2 regions of the Brachybacterium sp. GCM10030267 genome follow, and region 2 is predicted to be linked to the other one. Evidence: predicted binding sites of a transcription regulator. Region 2 holds the regulator's gene; the other holds the start of a gene.
What was found. Region 2 encodes HrcA, which represses chaperone genes, less so after heat shock. Its sites were predicted from a motif close to TTNGCACTCGNNNNNNNCGAGTGCNAA; they were not measured.

Region 1 (7,054 bases), on a different contig from region 2:
GCCGACCTCATCGTCACCAGCGGTGGCGTCAGCGCCGGAGCCTTCGAGGTGGTCCGCCACGCGGCCGCCGGCGACGGCGTCACCATGGCGTTCCCCTCGGTCGCGATGCAGCCGGGCGGACCGCAGGGCATCGGCACCCTCCACCTGCCCGACCGCCGCGTGCCCTGGCTCGCCTTCCCCGGCAACCCCGTCTCCGCGCTGCTGAGCTGTGAACTCATCGCCCGTCCCGCACTCGGCGCCCCGCCTCGGCGACGACTGCACCTGCCCGTCCAGCTGGAGGGAGAGGAGTCCTCCCCGCCGCAGCTCGCGCAGTACCGTCGGGCCCGCGTGCTGCCCTCGGGGCGCGTGCGCCTGGTCGCCGGAGCCTCCTCGCACCTGATCGGCGGGCTCGCCGCGGCCGACGCCCTCGCGATCATCCCCGTCGGCACCGAGGTGGTGCGCGACGGGGACATCCTCGAGACCCTGCTGATCCCCGGAGGAGAGAGATGAACGACCTCTCGCACGTGCGGGCCGACGGCTCCGCCCACATGGTCGACGTGACCGCCAAGAACATCACCGCACGCGAGGCCAGCGCCCGCGCCGTGCTGCGCACCCGGCCCGACGTCGTCGAGCGGATCGCCGCCGGGGACCTGCCCAAGGGGGAGGCCCTGGCCACCGCCCGCATCGCAGGGATCATGGGCGCCAAACGCACCAGCGACCTGATCCCGCTGTGCCACCCGCTGCCGCTGTCCGGCGTCGAGCTGGACCTCGCGCCCCGAGAGGACCGCGTCGAGATCACCGCGCGCGTGCGCACCAAGGGCGTCACCGGCGTGGAGATGGAGGCGCTGACGGCAGCCACCGTGGCCGCCCTGACGATCTACGACATGATCAAGGCCGTCGATCACCTGGCCCGCATCGAGGACGTCGCCGTGCTCGCGAAGTCCGGAGGCAAGAGCGGCGACTGGAGCCGCGAGAGCGAGCGCGACGGCGACAGGGCGACGGAGGAGGAGACCCCATGAAGCAGATGCCCGCCCAGCGCAGCGACGCCGACTGCTCCGCACGCACCGACCCCGAGGACGCCCCGGCCCTGAGCGGCACCGCCCGGATCATCATCGCCTCGACCCGCGCGGCCGACGGCACCTACGAGGATCGCACCGGACCCCTGCTCGTCCAGTGGCTCGAGGACCGCGGACTGGACCAGGTCGAGCGGCACGTCGTGCCCGACGGGCCGGACGTCGGCACCGCCCTCTCCGCAGCGATCGAGGCCGGCATCGACATCATCGTCACCTCCGGCGGCACCGGCATCAGTCCCACCGATGTCACCCCCGAGCAGACCGCCCCGCTGCTGCAGCGCGAGATGCCCGGCGTGCTCGAGGCCGTCCGCCGCCTCGGTGCCGAGAAGTCCCCGACCGCGCTGCTCAGCCGGGGCGTCGCCGGCATGGCGGGACGCAGCTTCGTGGTGAACCTGCCCGGGTCGCGCGGGGGAGTGCGTGACGGGATCGCCGTGCTCGATCCGATCCTCGACCACCTGCTCGAACAGCGCGACGGTGGAGACCACGCATGAGCGGCGGTGATCGCCTCAGCGCGACCGGGAACCAGGTGCCGGACCCGACCCGTGGCGCGGCCCCGTTCGCGGGGGAGCCCGCCGCAGATCCGCACCGGCTGCGCGTCCCCGGAGGACCGCCGATGGGCGAGCCCGGCCAGCGAGTGCGCCTGGCCGAGATACGGGAGAGCGCGATCTCCGTGGCCCAGATGGCCGACGCCGTCAGTGATCCTCGCTGCGGCGCCGTCGTCACTTTCGACGGGGTGGTGCGCGATCACGATGGAGGTCGCGGAGTCCAACGCCTCGAATACACCGCACATCCGAGCGCCGGCGAGGTGATCGCCGAGGTCGCCCGGGAGATCGCCGAGCGCTACCCGGACGCCATGATCGCCGTCGCCCACCGCCACGGCCCGTTGGGCATCGGCGACTCGGCACTGACCTGCGCGGTCTCCGCCCCGCACCGCAAACAGGCCTTCGTCGCCTGCGACGACCTGGTCGACACCGTCAAGCAGCGCGTGCCGATCTGGAAGCATCAGATCTTCGAGGACGGCGGCACCGAATGGGTCGGAGCCCTCGGCTGACCCGTCGCCGTGCCGTTCACGACCACTCGCCATCGCCAGGAGGCCACCACGTGTCCCAGCCATCCGCGCCCGGGAGCAACCGGCGTCGTGACAACGAAAGTCCCCCGCACGAGCCTGTGCAGGAGGTGCTGCTGGCCCTCGGCGTCCGCCCGGAGACGGTGAGCCGGCTGCCCGAGCTGGACGCCCTGTGGCAGGAGATCCGGCGCGTCGGGCGGCAGTACCCGGATCTCTCGCTCGAGGAGGAGCCGCCGCCCGCCGCCGAGCGGCCGGGCGTCGGGACCTCCGCCGCGACGCCACCGGAGGTGCGGGCGCGTTTCGAGAACGACCTCGACCGCGCCTACCGGCTCGGCATGCCCCTCGCGCGCGAGACCCTCGCCGCGCTCGATGAGCACGAGATCCGCCCCGAGCTCGCCGGATACGACCGCGCCGCCCTCCAGGCCGGCCTCACCGATCTCGAGGACCTGTACGAATCCGGATCCTGGCGCGGCGCCGACGGAGCCACACTGCGCGGCTACGTCGACCGGGTGCAGGAGCGCCATCCCTGGCGCACCGCCGTGGCCCCGCCCCGCCGCGGCGAGGTCCCGCGCATCGTGGACGTGCTGCGCCGCGTGCCGCCGGCGACGCTGCGCCCGGTGACCAAGACCCGCAACCGGTTCGTGCTGGGAATCCTGGTCCGCATCGGGCTGTACATGATCCGCCGCAACCCCGGGCTCACCGACGTGACTGGCACCGCCGACAGCACCGGAACCCGCGGCTGATCCCGACCGGCCGCGCGAACCGGGCCGGCAGGCGGGCCGGGCCGGCTCAGGATTGGAGCCAGCATGTGCACAGCTGGCCCCTATATAGCGCTATCGGTGCACATGGTGGCTCCAATTCGCCCGCACCTGAGGTCGCCCCGCCCGACCGGCCGCTCCGTCCGCCCCTCTTCACCTGCCCGTCACCCGCGGTGGCTACCGTGCCTCCATGCGCATCCTCCACCTCAGCGACACCCACCTCTACGGCGACCCGGCCGCTCGCCACTACGACCGCATCGACACCACCGCCGCCCTGCACGGACTGCTCTCCCGCTGCCAGGGGCTGACCGGCATCGACGCAGTCGTCCACACCGGAGACGCCTCCGAGGACGGCACCCCGGCCAGCTACCGACTGCTGCACGAGATCCTCGATCCCTTCGCCGCCGCCCTGGGCGCTCCCCTCGTCGTGGCCATGGGCAACCACGACGTCTCCGTCGCGTACGGCGAGACCATCGCCCCGGGTGACCGGGGCGCGACCAGCCAGGATCGCGTCGTCCGCCTGGAGAACGGGGCCCGCATCGTGGTGCTGGATTCCAGCATCCCCGGCGCGGGGTACGGGCATCTGGAGGACGAGCAGCTCCAGTGGCTGCGCGGCGTCCTCGCCGAGCCCGCGCCGGGCGGCACCGTGCTCGGGATCCACCATCCGCCGCTGGTCGCCGCCACCACGCTGCTGCGGGGCCTGGACCTCGACGGCCTCGACCAGCTGGCGAGCGTGCTGGCGGGCTCCGACGTGCGGATCGTGCTCTCGGGCCACTACCACCACGAGATGACCGCTGCGATCGCGGGGATCCCCGTGCACGTGGTCCCGGGCATCACCAACGTGGTCGACCCGGTCACCGCCGGGGATCACGAGCAGTCGCTGGCACAGTCGGGGATGAGCATCGTCGAGCTGGGGGAGGCCCCGACGGACGCCCCGCGGGTGGTCACCTCTGTGTTCCCCAACGCCGGAGACACACTGTCCGACATGAGCGTGCCGGTCTACGACATGGGGCCGGAACAGGTCGCGGCGATCCTGGAGGCCGCCGGCCGGTGAGCCCGTCCGCGAGGCCCCTCCGGTGTCGCCCCGGAGAACCCGTCGGCGAGGCACCCGCCGTGCCCGGCCGACCCCGGTTTAGCACTCGCCTTGCACGAGTGCCAGCTCGGTCCTAGAGTTGGCGTCGTTGGCAGTCGAAGGCCGAGAGTGCCAGAGACTGTCAGTCAGGAATCTTCCCCGGTCGGCACCGCGACGACGACCGGGATCGAGGTCCCTGGAACCCCGAACTCACAGAGTCATCTCTTCATGAAGGAGTGAGCCGCCATGTCGGTCTCCATCAAGCCCCTCGAGGATCGCGTCGTCGTCAAGCCGCTCGAAGCCGAGCAGACCACCGCTTCCGGTCTGGTCATCCCGGACACCGCGAAGGAGAAGCCCCAGGAGGGCGAGGTCGTCGCCGTCGGCGCCGGTCGTTTCAACGACAAGGGCGAGCGCGTGCCCATGGACGTCAAGGAGGGCGACAAGGTCGTCTTCTCGAAGTACGGCGGCACGGAGCTGAAGTACGGCAACGAGGAGTACCTGGTCCTCGGCGCCCGTGACATCCTCGCCATCATCGACAACTGAGTGAACTGAGGCCTGGAAACTCATGGCAAAAGAGATCATCTACGACGAGGAAGCGCGTCGCGCCCTCGAGCGCGGTGTCGACAAGCTCGCCAACACCGTCAAGGTCACGCTCGGCCCCAAGGGCCGCAACGTGGTCCTGGACAAGAAGTGGGGCGCGCCCACCATCACCAATGACGGCGTGACCATCGCCCGTGAGATCGAGCTCGAGGATCCCTACGAGAACCTCGGCGCTCAGCTCACCAAGGAGGTCGCGACCAAGACCAACGACGTGGCCGGTGACGGCACCACCACCGCCACGGTCCTGGCCCAGGCGCTCGTGCACGAGGGCCTGCGCAACGTCGCCTCCGGCGCGGCTCCGGCCGCCCTGAAGCGCGGCATCGAGAAGGCCGCCGAGGCGCTCTCCGAGAAGCTCGGCGACATCGCCATCGAGGTCGAGGGCAAGGAGCAGATCGCGAACGTCGCATCGGTCTCCAGCCAGGACCGCGAGATCGGCGAGCTGCTCGCCGAGGCGTTCGACAAGGTCGGCAAGGACGGCGTCATCACGGTCGAGGAGTCCTCGACCACCGCGATGGAGCTGGACTTCACCGAGGGCATGCAGTTCGACAAGGGCTACATCTCCCCGCACTTCGTCACCGACGCGGATCGCCAGGAGACCGTCCTCGAGGATGCCCACGTCCTGCTCGTCCAGAGCAAGATCTCGGCGGTGGCGGATCTGCTGCCGCTGCTGGAGAAGATCGTCGAGGGCGGCAAGCCGCTGTTCATCATCGCGGAGGACGTCGACGGCGAGGCACTGTCCACGCTGGTCGTCAACAAGATCCGCGGCACCTTCAAGGGTGCGGCCGTCAAGGCTCCCGCGTTCGGCGATCGCCGCAAGGCGATGCTGCAGGACATCGCGGTGCTCACTGGTGCCCAGGTGGTCACCTCCGACCTCGGCCTGGACCTCAAGACCGTCGGCACCGAGGTGCTCGGTCAGGCCGGTCGCGTGGTCGTCACCAAGGACTCCACCACCATCGTGGGCGGCGCCGGTGACGAGCAGGCCGTGGCCGATCGTGTCGGGCAGATCCGCTCCGAGATCGAGAACACCGACTCCGACTGGGATCGCGAGAAGCTCCAGGAGCGCCTCGCGAAGCTCGCCGGTGGCGTGTCCGTGATCAAGGTCGGCGCTCACACCGAGGTCGAGCTCAAGGAGAAGAAGATGCGCATCGAGGACGCGGTCTCCGCGACTCGTGCGGCCATCGAGCAGGGCATCGTGGCCGGTGGCGGCAGCGCCATCGTCCAGGCCGCTGCGGCTCTCGAGAGCGACCTCGGCCTGACCGGCGACGAGGCTGTCGGTGCGCGCGCCGTCACCCGCGCGGTGGTCGAGCCGCTGCGCTGGATCGCCGAGAACGCCGGCTTCGAGGGCTACGTCGTCGTCGAGCGGGTCAAGGAGGCTCAGGTCGGACACGGCCTGAACGCCGCGACGGGCGAGTACGTCGACCTCGTGGCCGCGGGCATCATCGACCCGGTCAAGGTCACCCGCTCGGCGCTGCGCAACGCGGCGTCCATCGCGGGCATGGTCCTGACCACCGAGACGCTCGTCATCGAGAAGCAGGACGACGAGGACGAGTGATCCAGGACTGACCTGACGGTCATCCACTCGGCCGACGGGCGGGCAGAACGGGGACACCCCGGGCTGCCCGCCCGTTCTCGTCCCCCGGGCAGCATCCTCGAACCGGCGGGGCCGGATCAGCAGGCCGGACCAGCACCGATACGTGCTCCGAAGCGGCTCCGGCAGGCCTAAGATGAGCAAGCCACAGACGACCCGCCCCCGGAGGAGAAGTGATGACCCGCAGCTCCGAGGACGTCGCGCGGGCGGCGGACGACGACCGCCCGACCCGTACCTACGGGCCTCCGGCCGCCGTCGTGATCGGCACGCTGGTGGCGGGCTTCGTGTTCGTCGTGGTCCTCGAGTTCCTCGTGATCATCAGCTTCGTCGGCCAGCGGCTGTGGAACGACCCCCAGATGATGCGCGATCCGGTGTTCACCGCGCCCTTGCTGCTGTGGGTGCTGATCGCGGCCACGGCGGCCGTCGGCTGCCTGCGCGTGCTGACCGCCTGGCTGCAGATCGATGCCGAGGGGTTCCAGCTGCGCGGCCTGGGTCGCCGCACCCGGCAGGCCCGGTGGGACGAGGTGGGCCAGGTGATCGCGGTGCGCGACATCGAGCGCGGACTCGGGCCCACCGAGATGCTGGACGCCTCCGAGACCGCCTACGACGGCGTGTACGTCCTGGACCCCGAGGGCCGGCGGATCCTCGCCGTCTCCAGCCGCTTCTTCGGCCCCCGAGCCCAGGAGATGACGCTGCGCCGCGCCCAGGAGGCGGGCGTCCACGTCGACCACATCGAGGCGATCACCACCGCTGAGCTGCGCCGGCAGGTGCCGCAGGCCATGCGATTCAGCGACCGTCACCCCAACCTGATCCTGGTTCTGCTGATGCTCATCTACGTCTTCCACAACGTGCTGACCTTCGCCGTGTGGGGACTGTGAGCGGCGGGTCGGCCGCCGACGGTGCGAGGGCCGACGTGAC
Region 2 (7,054 bases):
GCGCGCCGTACGGGTTCTGCGGGCCGCTCTGGCCGGGGACACCGCCGGGGTAGCCACCCTGTCCGGCACCGGCACCGGCACCGGCGCCGGCACCGGAAGCCGGCGCGGCGTAGTGGGGCTGGCCATCTGCCGACGGCGGGACCTCATACGGATCCTGGGCAGCGGGTGAAGCGGGCACCCCGTACGGGTCCTGTGCGCCTGCCGGTCCGGAGGCCGAAGGGTCCTGGGCGGGCGGCACCGAGGCGGTTCCTCCGGGCGAGGTGGCCGCGGCCTGGGAGCCGGCGTCGTACGCGTACGGGTCGTGCGGGTGCAGGGCCGGATCCGAGGTGGGGCTGCCCACTTCCTCGTCGCCGGCGGGACCGCGAGGCGACGCCTCGGTCTGCCCGGCGCCGGCCTCGTCAGCGGCCGCGGACTGCGAGGCCTCGGCAGGGCCCGCGCCGGGCACGGACTGACCGGTCTCCTCGTGCGAGCTGCCGTCGGCCGGAGCGGGATCGGAGCCGGGTGCCGGAGTGGCGGGCTCGGTGCCGAACGGATCGTGTGGATGCGGAGTCTGGCTCATGATTCCCTCTTCGAGGACGGGCCGGCCCCTCGGGCCGGCGTCGGGCTGACACGACCAGCCTAACGAGCGCAGTGGCCCAGGTCTCCAGGGCGAACCGCCGGGTCCGGTGGGGGATTTCCCCCGCTGAATCAGCTGGGGTCGACCGTCACGAAGTCGATGAGCTCCTCGATGCGTCCGGACAGAGAGGGCTCGACATCTGCGTACGAGCGCACGGCCGCCAGGATCCGCTGCCAGCCCTGGCCGATGTCTGCCTTGTCCGCGTGGGGCCAGCCGAGCGCGGCGAGCGTGCCGACCTTGATGTCGGTGCCCTTGGGGATGTGGGGCCACGTCGTCAGGCCCACCCGAGCAGGTCGCACCGCCTGCCACACATCGACGTAGGGATGCCCGAGCACGGAGACGTTGCCCCGCGCACCGGGAAGCCTCATCACCTCGGCGGCGATCCGCGATTCCTTGGAGCCGGGCACCAGATGGTCCACGAGGATCCCGAGCCTGCGGCCGGCAGACGGCCCGAAGTCCTGGACCCGCTCGACGAGGTTGTCGGCGCCTTCGAGCTGCTCTACGACGATGCCCTCGATGCGCAGGTCATGGCCCCACACCTTCTGGATCAGCTCGGCGTCGTGGGTGCCCTCGACCCAGATCCGCGACGCGCGCGCGGTGCGGGCCTTCGCCCCCTCGACATAGACCGAGCCGCTCGCGGAGCGCTTGCGCACCGGGGCCTGGCTGCGCGGCGCGGGACGGGTGAGCACGACCGGCTTGCCGTCGATCATGAAGCCGGGGCCCAGCGGGAAGGTGCGGCGCTTGCCGCGGCCGTCCTCCAGCTCGACGATCAGCTCACCGGCGATCTTCTCGACGCGGGTGATGGCCCCGGTGAAGCCCGTCGAGGCCTCCTCGACGACGAGGTCGCGCTGCGCGGCGACCTCACGGGCCACGGGGCGGCGGCGATGATGAGCGGGCGGACCGGAGGAGAGCACGTCGGAGCCGTACCGGTCAGGGAAGCGATCGGATGCTGCAGGCACGCGCGACACCGTACACCGGTGGCGAACACCTCCCTGCGAGCCCCGCCGGGGACGCGTAGGATTGGCACTCGGCAACGGTAGGTGCCAGCCTCGCTCCCGGTGGTCCGTCGGCGTCCAGGAGCCCGTCGGCCCGCGAGCGGCTCGAGCACCGGCCGGAAGCCGACATCGAGATCGAGATCTCCGTACGCAGAGCAGGAGGTGAGGGACACGGACGCCCGGAAGCTGCAGATCCTCGGCGCGATCGTCGAGGACTACGTCTCCACGCGTGAGCCCGTGGGCTCCAAGTCCCTCCTGGAGCGGCACGAGCTCGAGGTCTCCGCCGCCACCGTGCGCAACGACATGTCGGTGCTGGAGGAGGAGGGGCTGATCCATCAGCCCCACACCTCGGCCGGCCGGGTTCCCACGGACAAGGGCTACCGCGCCTTCGTCGACCACGTGGCGACGGTCAAACCGCTCTCGGCCCCCGAGCGCCGGGCCATCCAGACCCTGCTCGAGGACGCCGGTGACGTCGAGGAGCTGCTCGGGCGCACGGTGCGGCTGATGGCTCAGCTCACCCAGCAGGTGGCGATGGTCCAGTACCCGGCGCGCCGCCAGGCCCGGATCCGTCATGTCGAGCTGGTCAAGGTCGCCGAGTCCCTGCTGCTGATCGTGCTGATCACCGAGTCCGGCCGCGTCGATCAGCGCACCGTCCCGGTGCTGGCCGCCCGGCCTGCCGAGTTCTACGTGGATCTGCGCGACCAGCTGAACCGCTACATCGCCGGCCGCGAGGTCACCGACCTCGAGCGGCCCGTGGCAGACCTGCTGGAGGTCACCCCGCACGCGGACAAGGCCTCCGTCGCGGAGGTGACCGAGGCGCTGTCGGCCCTCGCCGCCACCCGCGCCGAGGACCGCATCATGCTCGCCGGGACCGCCAACATCGCCCGCTCCGCCGAGGACTTCGCGCGGGATGTGGAGCCGTTGCTGGACGTGCTCGAGGAGCAGCTGGTGCTGCTGCGGCTGTTCACCGAGATGCACGCCTCGCCGGGGTCCGTCGAGGTGCGCATCGGCTCGGAGCTGGAGGACCAGGTCCTCCAGCAGGCGGCCGTGGTGGGCGCCGGGTACGGTGCCGGCTCGCACCTGGCGATCCTCGGCCCCAGTCGTATGGACTACGTCAGCGGGATCTCCACCGTCCAGGCCATCGCCCGGTACGTCTCCCGGTATCTCGAATGACCCGCGCGTGCGCGCACGCCTCGCACCGCGTTCCCGACCGCAAGCACCCATCGCCCCGCGCCCGCTCGCCGCACGCCGCGGCCCCCGGACGCCCCGACTCCCCGGTAAGGATCCTTCACCGTGAACGATGACTACTACGAGCTCCTCGGCGTCTCCCGCGACGCCTCCACCGAGGAGATCAAGAAGGCGTACCGGAAGCTCGCCCGCACCCTCCACCCGGACGTGAACCCCGATCCCGAGGCCTCCGAGCGGTTCAAGAAGGTCTCCCAGGCCTACGAGACGCTCTCGAACCCCGACAAGCGCCGCCAGTACGACATGGGCGGCGGCCCGGGCATGGGCGGCGGGTTCCCCGGCGGCGGTGGCGCCGGATTCGACTTCAACGACATCTTCGACATGTTCGCCGGCGCCGCCGGCATGCGCGGCCGCGGCCAGGGTCCGGTGCCCCGTCAGCGCCGCGGCGGCGATGTCCTGCGCCGGGTCAAGATCGACCTGCGCGACGTCGTCTTCGGCACCGAGGAGGAGGTCACCTTCCGCACCGCAGTGCGCTGTGAGCGCTGCGACGGCTCCTGCTGCGAGCCCGGCACCAGCCCCACCCGCTGCACCGCCTGCAACGGCAGCGGCCACGTCCAGCGCGTCGCCCAGTCGCTGCTGGGCCAGATGGTGACCATGGCACCGTGCCCGACCTGCGAGGGCCACGGCGACGTCATCGAGTCCCCGTGCACCGCCTGCTCGGGCCACGGACGCACGCCCGCTGAGCGCAGCGTGACCGTGCGCATCCCCTCCGGCGTCGAGAACGGCACCCGCATCCAGCTGCGCGGCGAGGGCGAGACCGGTGAGGCCGGCGGTCCTGCCGGCGACCTGTTCGTCGAGCTCGCGGTCAACGAGCACGAGATGTTCGAGCGCGACGGCGACGATCTCGTGGTGACCATGTCCGTGCCCATGACCTCTGCCGCCCTGGGCGCGACGATCCCGCTGGAGACCTTCGACGGCACCGAGGAGATCGACGTCAAGCCCGGGTCCCAGCCCGGCGAGGAGATCACCCTCAAGGGCCTCGGGGTGACTCCGCTGCGCCGTGAGCGCCGCGGCGACATCCGCGTCGTCCTGGACGTCTCCGTGCCGACCTCGCTGAGCGACGAGGAGCGGGAGCTGCTCGAGCAGTTCGCCGCGATGCGGGGAGACGAGAGCACCCGCCGCCGCGGCCACGGCCCCTTCGCCAAGCTCCGCGACCGCCTGCGCGAGTTCTGAGCCGGCGCCGACGGGAGAGGTGAGCGCCCATGCCGACGACCCCGCCCGGCTTCCTGGTCCTCGATGATGCCCTTGCCGCCGCCCGCGCGGGTGAGGCGCTCACGCTCGACGGCGACGAGGGCCGGCACGCGGCAAAGGTGGCCCGCATCGGCGTGGGCGAGCAGGTGCTGCTCACCGACGCCCCCGGCCGGCAGGTCCTCGCCGAGGTGACCGTCGCGCACAAGGACGCCCTGGAGCTGGAGCTGCTGGCCGATCCGACGCCGGCCGTGCAGCGGCTGCCCCTGCTCAGCCTCGTCCAGGCACTGGCCACCGGTGGCCGCGATGAGCAGGCGATCGAGTCCGCGACCGAGCTGGGCGCGGATCGGATCGTGCCGTGGATCGCGCAGCGCTCCGTCTCCGTCTGGCGCGGGGAGAAGCTGCGCAAAGGCAGGCAGCGCTGGGCCGGGACCGTGCGAGCGGCCGTGAAGCAGTGCCGCCGTGCGGGGATCCCCGCGGTCGACGAGCCGGTGACGACCAAGGAGCTCGTCGCCGACGTCAGGTCGCGCACCGAGGGCGGCTCGCTGGTGCTGGTCCTGCATGAGCAGGAATCGGTGGGCCTGATGGACCTCGCCGATCAGCTGCGCCGGGCGAGCGAGGACGGCACCGAGGAGATCATGGTGGTGGTCGGGCCCGAGGGCGGCATCTCCCCGGAGGAGCTGGACGCCCTGCATGCGGCGGGCGCCCGCTCCGTCCTGCTCGGTCCCGAGGTGCTGCGCTCCTCGACCGCCGGTCCCGCGGCACTCGCGGTTCTCAGCAGCCTGGTGGGGCGCTGGGGCTGAGCCTGCGGCGGGAGTTGACCAGCCAGGGTGCGCGAGAACCTCGCGCGGGAGCCTCGATCAGCCCGCGTGCGCGGGAACCTCGGCGGCCAGGGCCTCGGCGGCCTCGTGCAGCTGAGCGACCTTCTCCTCGCGGACCGACAGCTCGCCCTCGGCCGAGAGGTCCTCGCCGAAGCCCAGCCCGATGGTGTCCACCACGTCTGCGCCGACGCGCGTCATCAGCGCCTCCAGCACCGGCAGCACCTCGTTCGCATCCCGCCAGCCGTAACCGATCAGCAGGGTGGGCAGGTCGTTCCACTCGGCGTAGAGGAAGTCGATCGCGTTCTTCAGGGCGCCGGGGTAGGAGCCGTTGTACTGCGGGGTGAGGATGACGGTGGCATCCAGCGCGGCGATACGCTGCGCCCAGCTGCGGCCGTGAGCGGTCGTCTTGTCCCCACCGGCCCGAGGGGCGACGGGCTCGTCGAAGGCGGGGAGTGCGACCTCGCGCAGGTCGATGAGGTCCACGTCGAAGCGGTCGCCGACGGTCTCGGCGACCCACTGGGCGACGTGCTCCCCGACACGGTTGGGGCGGGCACTGGCGATGATGATTCCGAGCTTTGTCATGATGATTGAACGTTCTCATACATCGGCCGGGGTATGGCCAGCTGGTACGCGCCGCGTGTGCGATGACTCGCTCCCGGCCGGTACCGCTCCCGTAGACTTCGGGCATGGGAAACATCGCCGCCGACGACCGCGACCCCGACTGCATCTTCTGCAAGATCGTGGCCGAGGAGATCCCCTCGGACCGCGTGTACGAAGACGATCAGGTGATCGCCTTCCGGGATCTGCATCCGAAGGCGCCCCTGCACGTTCTCGTGGTCCCGCGCCGGCACCGGCGCGACGTGAGGGAGCTGGCCGAACAGCCCGAACTGCTCGCCCGCACCGCCTCCGTCGCCTCGAAGGTCGCCTCGGATCTGGGCGATGGCGATTTCCGTCTGATCTTCAACACCGGCGCCAGCGCCGGGCAGACCGTATTCCATGTGCACGCGCACGTCCTCGCGGGCGGATCGCTCGCAGAAGAAGAGATGTGACCGACTTTGACTGATGCTGTGAACCCGCCCCCGGGCCGCACCCCCGAGGTGCATGAACGGAGGCTGGCGATCCCCGATCACCTCAGCCCGTTCCAGGTGCTCGGCGAGAACGATCAGGCCCTGGCTGCCCTCGAGGACGCCGTCCCCGACACCGATGTCCACGTGCGCGGCCACCAGGTCACCCTGCGCGGTACCGAGGACGCCCTGCGCCGCAGCGAGCACATCATGCGCAGTCTCATCGGACTCGCCGGCAGCGGTCAGGCCGTCACCGCCGAGGCCGTCCAGCGCGCGGCGAACCTGTACGGCGACGAGCGTGCCCAGGGCGAGCAGCTCGAACAGGTGCTCTCGCGCACGATCCTCTCCTCCCGCGGGCGCAGCATCCGCCCCAAGACCCTCGGACAACAGAAGTACATCGAGGCGATCGAAACCTCGACCATCACGTTCGGCATCGGCCCCGCCGGCACCGGCAAGACCTATCTCGCCGTCGCCATGGCGGTTCAGCAACTGCTGAACAAGGAGGTCAACCGGATCATCCTCACGCGGCCCGCGGTGGAGGCGGGGGAGCGGCTGGGATTCCTCCCGGGCTCGCTGAACGAGAAGATCGATCCCTACCTGCGTCCGCTCTACGACGCGCTGCACGACATGCTCGATCCCGAGTCGATCCCGCGGCTGATGGCCGCCGGGACCATCGAGGTCGCACCGCTGGCCTACATGCGGGGGCGCACCCTGAACGACGCCTTCGTCATCCTCGACGAAGCGCAGAACACCACGCCCGAGCAGATGAAGATGTTCCTGACCCGCCTGGGCTTCAACTCCACCATGGTCGTCACCGGCGACGTCACCCAGGTCGACCTGCCCGGCTCCCAGAAGAGCGGACTGCGGGTCGTCGAGCAGGTCCTCTCCGGCGTCGGCGACATCTCGTTCTGCCGGCTGTCCCCGCGCGACGTGGTCCGCCATCGGCTCGTCACCGACATCGTCGAGGCCTACGGACGCTGGGAGGTCGGCCCCGGCGGCAACCGCGAATCCCGACGCCGCGCCACGAAGGGCAATGGATCATGACCATCGAGATCCGCAACGAGACCACCACCAGCGTCGACGAGCGCGAGTTCGTCGAACTCGCCCGCTTCGTGTTCGAGACGA

Region 1: a site for HrcA is predicted at 4,009-4,035, ahead of groES (co-chaperone GroES). Genes of this name have one in related genera too.

The regions. Positions count from the first base shown of each region.
Region 1 covers NZ_JBHTCX010000010.1:48,326-55,379, reverse strand. Annotated here, with positions in the region: gene glp (gephyrin-like molybdotransferase Glp) at 1-489, shown strand, start outside; gene moaC (cyclic pyranopterin monophosphate synthase MoaC) at 486-998, shown strand; gene ACFQS2_RS08495 (molybdenum cofactor biosynthesis protein B) at 995-1,543, shown strand; gene ACFQS2_RS08490 (molybdenum cofactor biosynthesis protein MoaE) at 1,540-2,103, shown strand; gene ACFQS2_RS08485 (hypothetical protein) at 2,154-2,861, shown strand; gene ACFQS2_RS08480 (metallophosphoesterase family protein) at 3,067-3,930, shown strand; gene groES (co-chaperone GroES) at 4,195-4,491, shown strand; gene groL (chaperonin GroEL) at 4,514-6,100, shown strand; gene ACFQS2_RS08465 (hypothetical protein) at 6,313-7,014, shown strand.
Region 2 covers NZ_JBHTCX010000012.1:416,840-423,893, reverse strand. Annotated here, with positions in the region: gene ACFQS2_RS13010 (DUF4870 domain-containing protein) at 1-559, opposite strand, end outside; gene ACFQS2_RS13005 (DUF3097 domain-containing protein) at 688-1,584, opposite strand; gene hrcA (heat-inducible transcriptional repressor HrcA) at 1,774-2,784, shown strand; gene dnaJ (molecular chaperone DnaJ) at 2,905-4,029, shown strand; gene ACFQS2_RS12990 (16S rRNA (uracil(1498)-N(3))-methyltransferase) at 4,059-4,847, shown strand; gene ACFQS2_RS12985 (NADPH-dependent FMN reductase) at 4,905-5,447, opposite strand; gene ACFQS2_RS12980 (histidine triad nucleotide-binding protein) at 5,552-5,914, shown strand; gene ACFQS2_RS12975 (PhoH family protein) at 5,921-6,973, shown strand; gene ybeY (rRNA maturation RNase YbeY) at 6,970-7,054, shown strand, end outside.